2 regions of the Serratia sp. YWN4 genome follow, and region 2 is predicted to be linked to the other one. Evidence: predicted binding sites of a transcription regulator. Region 2 holds the regulator's gene; the other holds the start of a gene.
The links. Region 2 encodes Fur, which represses iron uptake genes when iron is present. Its sites were predicted from a motif close to ATAATAATGAGAACNACTATCAA; they were not measured.
Positions count from the first base shown of each region.

Region 1 (4,178 bases), 2.2 Mb from region 2:
CCAGATGGTGATAACGCTGATACCAAAAGAAGCGATCGTCGGACAATTGCAGCAAAATATGACGATACAGCGGTTTGCCGCTGCTCAGCCGCAGTTCAGAAGCCAGATCGATCTGCATCAGCGCCTTGGCCGCCGCATCGGCATCCGCCGCTTCGCGCAAGTCCAGCCATTCGGCAGGAGCGATCGGCAGCGTGCTGTCGTACCACTGCATCGGCACGCCATCGCGTTCGGCAAAGCGCAGCCGCAAGGTATCGGCTTCCGCCAAACCCTGTGCGATCGCCCGTAGCAGGCAACCTTGATCCAGTTGGCCGTTCAACTCGATGTAATGGGCCACCGCATAGGCATTGCCATACGGTGAAATGTGATCGGCAACCCAGATCCCGGGCTGCGCGGCGACCAACGGCAGTTCAACAATCACCTGCTGCTCGCTGGGTAAAATAGAGGTTTCTGACACAGTTCTGACTCCTGTTATCGTTCATCACGCCTTACGCTGTGATGCGGGCCGCATATCCTGCCAATGTTGTTCCAACCAGTTAACGCATTGCCCACGGGTATCCGGGCCAAAAACGCTGGCCCAACCCGCCGGGATTGCACTGAAATCCGGCCACAGGCTGTATTGCTGTTGGTCGTTGCACAAAATACGGCAACGCTGATTGTCATCATCGAACGGGTTCAGGATTTCCATAACGATCTCCTTAGGCGTGAAGGGGGTTGGCAAACGCGGCAGTTTGCAAGGCGGCGGGTGTCGCCCAGTGCGCCTGTAAACCATCCAGCAGGCCACCACGCCAGCACAGCGCATCATGCCCGCCCTCGACCACCCGGTATTGCACCCGGTGCCCAGCAGCGCGCAGCAGATCGGCCATGCGATCGCTCACCTGATGGATCAGCTTTTCATGCACTCCGGCCTCCATAAACACCTGCAATTTACCGTGTGCGCCCAACCATTGCGCTTCCAGTTGGCGCATCAGCCAGCAGGCGTCGTCAGGCAGCGTTGGCAACTGCAACATATCGCGGCGCGGCCACCAGAAAGAGCCGGATTGGCTGATCACCGCGCCAAAACGTTCGGGCCAACGCAACCCTGCATAGAGCGACGACAGGCCGCCAAAGCTTTGCCCGGCAACTATCGTGCTGGCGGCTTCCGTGCTGTGCGGTGCCCAACTGGCCAACTGCGGCAGCAGTTCTTCTTGTACCGCCAGCCAGAATTCATCGTTGCAGGTCAGTTCCTGTGCGCGGTGTTTTTGGTCAATCACATCAATCAGCAGGTATACCGCTTCCGGCAGTTTGCCTGCGTGGGTCAATTGCATCAGCGGATCCCAAACCGGCATCTGCTGCGCCCAGAATTGGCCGTCCAGCAAAATGGCCAGTGGCCGGTTAGCAGGCTGGCTTTCACCGGTGGAATAGATCCAGACGTGGCGCTCCGTTCCTAACCGCTGGCTGTGCCAGGTATGCCGTTGCAGTTTGGCTGGGGGGGCTGGCGTGCAGCGCCCGCTGGCAACGGCGTAGCGATCAGAATCGCGCCAGGCTGGCTGAAGCGGTGCCTGTGGCATATGCAGACCAGAGAGAAAATGCCCATCGGCATCGGGCCAGGCGCGATAAGGGTTAAGCAGATCCTGTGTGGCATTGGCAAACACCTGCTGCCACCAGTGGCGAACGCTATGCATGTTGGCATGGGCATCACTGCTGTGAAGCGGGAGCGGACGATCGTCCATACAGGGAATAAAGCAATAGCTGCCGCGCCAGTTGGCATTCAGTTCCCGTTGCCAGTACCAGACGTCTGATCCACTGAGCCGTTGCAGGCTCTGTGGTGGCGCTGGCTGATGATGATCGGTGAGGCAATTGATATTCAGCCAGACGCGCCGGTAGGCCGAGGTAAACTCACAGCCTTGAGGATCGCGCCAAAGAAACGTCACTTTCCAGCGCCCATTGCCCTGCGGCTCTACCAGCGGTGTTCCGCGCCGGGCAATCTCCAGCCACCAACCGTGGCTCCCTGCATGCTTGCTCGCTAATAACCTACTGCTTTCTGGCTGTTGTTCAGTTTTCAAAACACCCACTCACTGTGTAGCTGGCATAGCCTGCCATGCCAAAACAAACGGTAAAGTGAATACTATTGATAATTATTTTCATTTGCAATAGTGTGTAAAGGTTCGTAAGCCGAGCAGGCATTCTTCAACAGGGACGGATGCCAAACCATTGAGCGGAAACCCACTGCTGGGTTCCGTTGTGACTTTTACCAACACCATAAAACTACAACCAACCCTTCAGCCACGCTGCAAAAAGGGTAGCCAGGTAGGAACCTCAACATGAATCGCAAGTTATCACGTTACTCTTTAGCCACACTCATCGGGTTAGGTTTAGGCACGTCTGCATTTGCCGCTGCGGTGAATGCACAGCCGGAAGAAAACCAAGCAGAAAGCGCTGCGGAAGACACCATGGTGGTCACCGCGGCCAAACAAAACCTTCAGGCTCCCGGCGTCTCCACCATCACCGCCGAAGAGATTAAAAGACGCCCTCCGGCCCGTGACATCAGTGAACTGATCCGCACCATGCCGGGGGTCAACCTGACCGGTAACTCCACCAGCGGCCAGCGCGGCAACAACCGCCAGATCGATATCCGTGGAATGGGGCCGGAAAACACGCTGATCCTGATCGACGGTATGCCGGTCAGCAGCCGCAACTCGGTGCGCCAAGGCTGGCGTGGCGAGCGTGACACCCGTGGCGATACCGCCTGGGTGCCACCGGAGATGATCGAACGTATTGAGGTGCTGCGCGGCCCGGCAGCCGCCCGCTATGGCAACGGCGCGGCGGGTGGCGTGGTCAATATCATCACCAAACAAGCCAGCAAGGATCTGCACGGCACGCTGAGCGGTTATTTCAACCTGCCGCAGCACAAGCAAGAAGGTGCCACTAAGCGTACCAACTTCAGCCTCTCTGGCCCGCTGAGCGATCAACTGAGCTTCCGGCTGTTTGGTGGTTACAGCAAAACCCAGGCCGATGCCTGGGATCTCAACCAAGGGCACCAGTCCGAACGTACCGGCAGCTATGCCGATACCCTGCCCGCTGGCCGTGAAGGGGTGATCGACAAAAACATCGATGCCCTGCTGCACTGGGAATTCGCGCACCTGCAATCGCTGGAATTCCAATACGCTTATGGCCGCCAGGGCAACCTGTACGCCAGAGATACCCAGAACACCAATAGCAACGCGCTGGTCCAGAGCAATTACGGCAAAGAAACCAACCGTATTTACCGCACCACCTATGCACTCAATTATCGCGGCGCGTGGGACAGCGGGGTCAGCACCACCAACTACCTGCAATTTGAGCGCACCCGCAATACCCGCTTGGCCGAAGGGTTGGCTGGTGGCACCGAAGGGATCTTCTCCAGCGACAGCTTCAACACCACCCGTCTGGACGATTTCCTGGCGCACAGCGAAATCAGCATTCCGTTCGACATGGGGGTACCGCAAACCGCTACTCTGGGAACCGAATGGAACCAGCAGCGGATGAAAGATCCCTCCTCTACCAGCCAATCGCTGACAGAAGGCGGCAGTATTCCTGGGGTGGATAGCACTAACCGCGATCCTTACTCTTCAGCCAAAATCTTCTCGCTGTTTGCCGAAAACAATGCCGAAGTTACCGACAGCACCATGCTGACGCCGGGTTTGCGCTTCGATCATCATTCCGAAGCCGGTGATAACTGGAGCCCATCGCTCAACCTGTCACAGGAACTGGGCGATAACTTTACCCTGAAAATGGGCATCGCCCGCGCCTACAAAGCCCCTAACCTGTTCCAGAACAACGGCAACTACATTCTGTACAGCCGTGGCCAGGGCTGTGCGGCCAGCGCCGGAGCCTGTTATCTGATCGGTAATGACGATCTGAAGGCGGAAAACAGCGTTAACAAAGAGGTCGGGCTGGAATTCCACCATGAGGGTTGGCTGGCCGGTGTGACCTATTTCCGTAACGACTACCGCAACAAGATCGAAGCAGGTTATACCCCATCCGGCACCACCATCAACGGTAAAACCGATATTTACCGCTGGGAGAACGTACCAAAAGCGGTGATCCAGGGCTTGGAAGGTACGCTGAATGTACCGGTCAGCGATACCCTGGCCTGGAATAACAACGCGACCTATATGATTGAGAACAAGAATAAAACTACCGGAGATACCCTGTCGATT
Region 1 covers NZ_CM147696.1:3,713,121-3,717,298, forward strand. The annotation lists gene ACX9GT_RS17465 (amino acid adenylation domain-containing protein) at 1-454, opposite strand, end outside; gene ACX9GT_RS17470 (MbtH family protein) at 479-685, opposite strand; gene fes (enterochelin esterase) at 696-2,042, opposite strand; gene ACX9GT_RS17480 (TonB-dependent siderophore receptor) at 2,301-4,178, shown strand, end outside.
Region 1: a site for Fur is predicted at 2,102-2,124, ahead of fes (enterochelin esterase). Genes of this name have one in related genera too.

Region 2 (4,178 bases):
ACCAAACCAGCGGCAGATGCGGCAGCCAAGCGTTTTGAACTGCTGGGCGTGGCAAACCATGCTGGTGGTTATCCAATCAAAACCGATATTCAACCGGGCGCATTTAAAGGCGATCTGGCGGTTCCAGGCGCTTACCAACTGAAGATTGGTGAGAAAGGGGCTGCGATCACCGGCTTCGATCAGGCCGGGGTGTTCTATGGCCTGCAATCCATTCTGTCGCTGATCCCGTCTGACGGCAGCAAGAAGATTGCCACGCTGGATGCCAAAGATGCACCGCGTTTCCAATACCGCGGCATCTTCCTGGATGTGGCGCGTAACTTCCACCATAAAGATGCGGTGCTGCGTCTGTTGGATCAGATGGCGGCCTATAAGCTGAATAAATTCCACTTCCACCTGACGGATGATGAAGGCTGGCGTATTGAGATCCCAGGCCTGCCGGAACTGACCGAGGTGGGTGGCCAGCGTTGCCATGACCTGAGCGAAACCACCTGTCTGCTGCCGCAATACGGTTCAGGCCCAGAGCCGCACGGTGGTTTCTTCTCCCGTCAGGACTATATCGACATCGTTAAATATGCTCAGGCACGCCAGATTGAAGTGATCCCAGAGATTGACATGCCTGCGCATGCCCGCGCTGCGATCGTTTCCATGGAAGCGCGCTACAAGAAACTGCTGGCTGAAGGTAAAGAGAAAGAGGCGAATGAGTTCCGCCTGGTGGATCCGACCGATACGTCCAATACCACCTCGGTGCAGTATTTTAACCGTCAGAGCTACCTGAACCCGTGCCTGGATTCATCCAAAAACTTTGTTGATAAAGTGATTGGTGAAGTCGCCCAGATGCACAAAGAAGCCGGTCAACCACTGCAAACCTGGCATTTTGGTGGGGATGAAGCGAAGAACATCCGCTTGGGTGCCGGTTATACCGATGTGAAGAAGCCGGAAGCGGGCAAGGGCATTCTTGATCTGAGCAAAGAAGACAAGCCATGGGCCAAGTCTGAGGTTTGTCAGGCGATCATCAAAGACGGCAAAGTGGAAGATATGGAACACTTGCCGAGCTACTTCGGGCTTGAAGTCAGCCAACTGGTGAAAGCGCACGGCATTGACAGCATGCAGGCGTGGCAGGATGGCCTGAAAGATGCCAAAGACTCGAAAGCCTTCGCGACTAAGAATGTTACGGTGAACTTCTGGGATACCCTGTTCTGGGGCGGCTTCGACTCAGCCAACGACTGGGCGAACAAGGGCTATCAGGTGGTGATCTCCAACCCGGATTACGTCTATATGGACTTCCCCTATGAAGTGACCCCGGAAGAGCATGGTTACTACTGGGGCACCCGTTTCAGCGATGAGCAGAAGATCTTCAGCTTCGCACCAAACAACCTGCCGCAAAACGCTGAAACCTCGGTTGACCGCGATGGCAACCATTTCACCGCCAAGAGTGACAAATCATGGCCGGGTGCTTATGGCCTCTCAGCTCAGCTGTGGAGTGAAGTTGTGCGTACCGACCAGCAAATGGAATACATGATTTATCCACGTGCTCTGTCTGTTGCGGAACGTGCCTGGCACCGTGCGAGCTGGGAGCAGGATTATCAAGCCGGTCGTGAATACAAAGGTGGCGAAACCCATCATGTCGATACCAAGACGCTGGAAAAGGACTGGCTGCACTTTGCCAACCTGATCGGGCAACGTGAGTTGGCCAAGCTGGATAAAGGTGGCGTGAGCTACCGTCTGCCAGTGCCGGGAGCACGCGTTGTTGATGGCAAGCTGGAGGCTAATATCTCCTTGCCTGGTTTGGCTATTGAATATTCTACCGATGGCGGCAAACAGTGGCAGCGCTATGACGATCGTGCTCGCCCGGCCGTTGCGGGTGATGTTCAAATCCGTGCGGTCAGCCCGGATGGCAAACGTTTCAGCCGTGCCGAGCCGGTAAAAGCCTAAGCCAAAACTCAGCCCATCTGCGTGTCGGCGGATGGGCTGTAGGTGTAGTCCGTGTCAGAAAGAAGTGCTGCAAGAGAGTGCAATATTTGGAATTATCATTTTCCCCGGCCTGTCCGGGGATTTTTTTGTCTGTAAATCGCAGGCACAAAAAAACCGCCATTAAGGCGGTTTCTCGATTCTGGCAGGCCAGAGTTATCGCTTGTCATGCAGCGTATCGTTTTCGCGGCAATCACCTACTTCACAATGGCCGTACAGGTACAGGCTGTGATTGGTGAGCTTAATACCGTGCTGTTTGGCGATATCACGCTGACGCACTTCGATAGGTTCGTCGCTGAACTCGATCACTTTGCCACAGTCCAGGCAAATCAGGTGATCGTGATGATGCTGCTGGGTCAGTTCGAACACGGATTTACCGCCTTCGAAATTGTGACGAGTCACAATGCCCGCATCATCAAATTGATTCAGTACGCGATAAACCGTTGCCAAGCCGATTTCCTCACCCATATCTATCAGTTTTTTGTACAGATCTTCCGCACTGACGTGATGGCATGCCGGATCCTGCAAGACTTCCAGAATTTTGAGTCGCGGAAGCGTGACTTTTAAGCCGGCCTTCTTCAATGCGTTATTGTTGTCAGTCATGCGGATTCAGTCCTGTTACTGTGCTAATCAAGTTGGGGCGTTTTCGCCTATGGCATTGGTCGGCACAAAAAGAATTAATTGCGTCTCATTATAGAACCGCTTGCTCTAAATAGAAACCGTCGGTTGTTAACAAAGGTATATCTGCACTATTGCATAAGGGTATATGCAACGTCTTGATGGATGGGATAAACCGATGCCGCAGTTTACCCTGATAGTGCGGGAAGTTACAGACTTGTAGCTTCTATTACTCTAATCCGTGATACCGATAGCAGCCCTGTAGCCGACACTATGCGCTTTGCAGGGCTTTTGTACAATATCTGGAGGGGGGCTTAGCCGACGATGTCGGCCAGGCTCAGCTCTTCGCTGATTTGTTTAACCCAGGCATCTACGCGTTCGTTGGTCAGTTCAGGCTGACGATCTTCGTCGATAGCCAAGCCGACGAAGTGATGGTCGTCTGCCAAGCCTTTAGAGGCTTCGAAGTGGTAGCTTTTGGTTGGCCAGTGGCCGATGATCGCAGCACCACGCGGTTCGATGATGTCACGGATGGTACCCATCGCATCGCAGAAATATTCTGCATAGTCTTCTTGGTCACCACAACCAAACAGCGCCACCAGCTTGCCGTTGAAGTCAATATCTTCCAGCGTTGGGAAGAAGTCATCCCAGTCACACTGGGCTTCACCGTAATACCAGGTGGGGATGCCGAGCAGCAGGATGTCGAAAGCTTCCAGATCTTCTTTACTGCTTTTGGCAATGTCGTGAATTTCAGCCACGTCTTTGCCATATTTTTGCTGAAGATTTTTCTGGATCATCTTGGCAATGTTTTCGGTATTGCCAGTATCGCTGCCAAAGAAAATGCCTACATGAGCCATATTGCAGATAACCTTTTTAATTCAGTGGATATACCTTTGGTGTTCGTGGGTTGCTTACCTGCAACGTCGAGCCTTTGGGTATCGTCTTACGTAAGATCAAGGCAAGAGTTCAACGTGGTGACTCTCTCTTACCGGTAAATAACCATCATGCCAGAAATGTGCTCTGGGGTTTTATCGCATTTATGCGATGCGGGGGGATCAGTACCAGCGGTGTTGATCCGGCGTCATCCTTAACGCCGCGCCGCGCGTGCGGCTGAAGAGATCATGATTCTGGCTGTTCTTCCGCCAGTTTTGCCAGCAGCATTTGCTCAATCAATTCGCTGCGACTGATATCGCGCTGATCCGCCAGTTTGTTCAGAGCATCCACGGCGTCTGCGTTGATTTTCAGCTCCACACGCCGTAATCCACGCACTTTGTCACGCCGTAGCTGATTACGCTTATTGATTCTAAGCTGTTCATCACGGGAAAGCGGGTTGGTTTTCGGTCGCCCCGGACGGCGTTCATCTGCGAACAGATCCAGCGTCGTGCGATCCGTTTGTTCTTTTGCCATTGTTGCGGACTACTGCAAGGGAGTTTGCATCAGAAAGCGTTTTCACACTTCCAGACGGTTCAGTTAACACCATTCGGGCCAATAAACCCTAAGCCAAATTTACCTCCAGCCAAGTGCTTGTTTGCACGTTGAACTGGGCGGCAAAATTATATCCCCGCAGGACCCAAGCTATAGCAGCTTGAAAGACG
Region 2 covers NZ_CM147696.1:1,529,920-1,534,097, forward strand. The annotation lists gene ACX9GT_RS07170 (family 20 glycosylhydrolase) at 1-1,932, shown strand, start outside; gene fur (ferric iron uptake transcriptional regulator) at 2,125-2,571, opposite strand; gene fldA (flavodoxin FldA) at 2,901-3,440, opposite strand; gene ybfE (LexA regulated protein) at 3,703-3,990, opposite strand.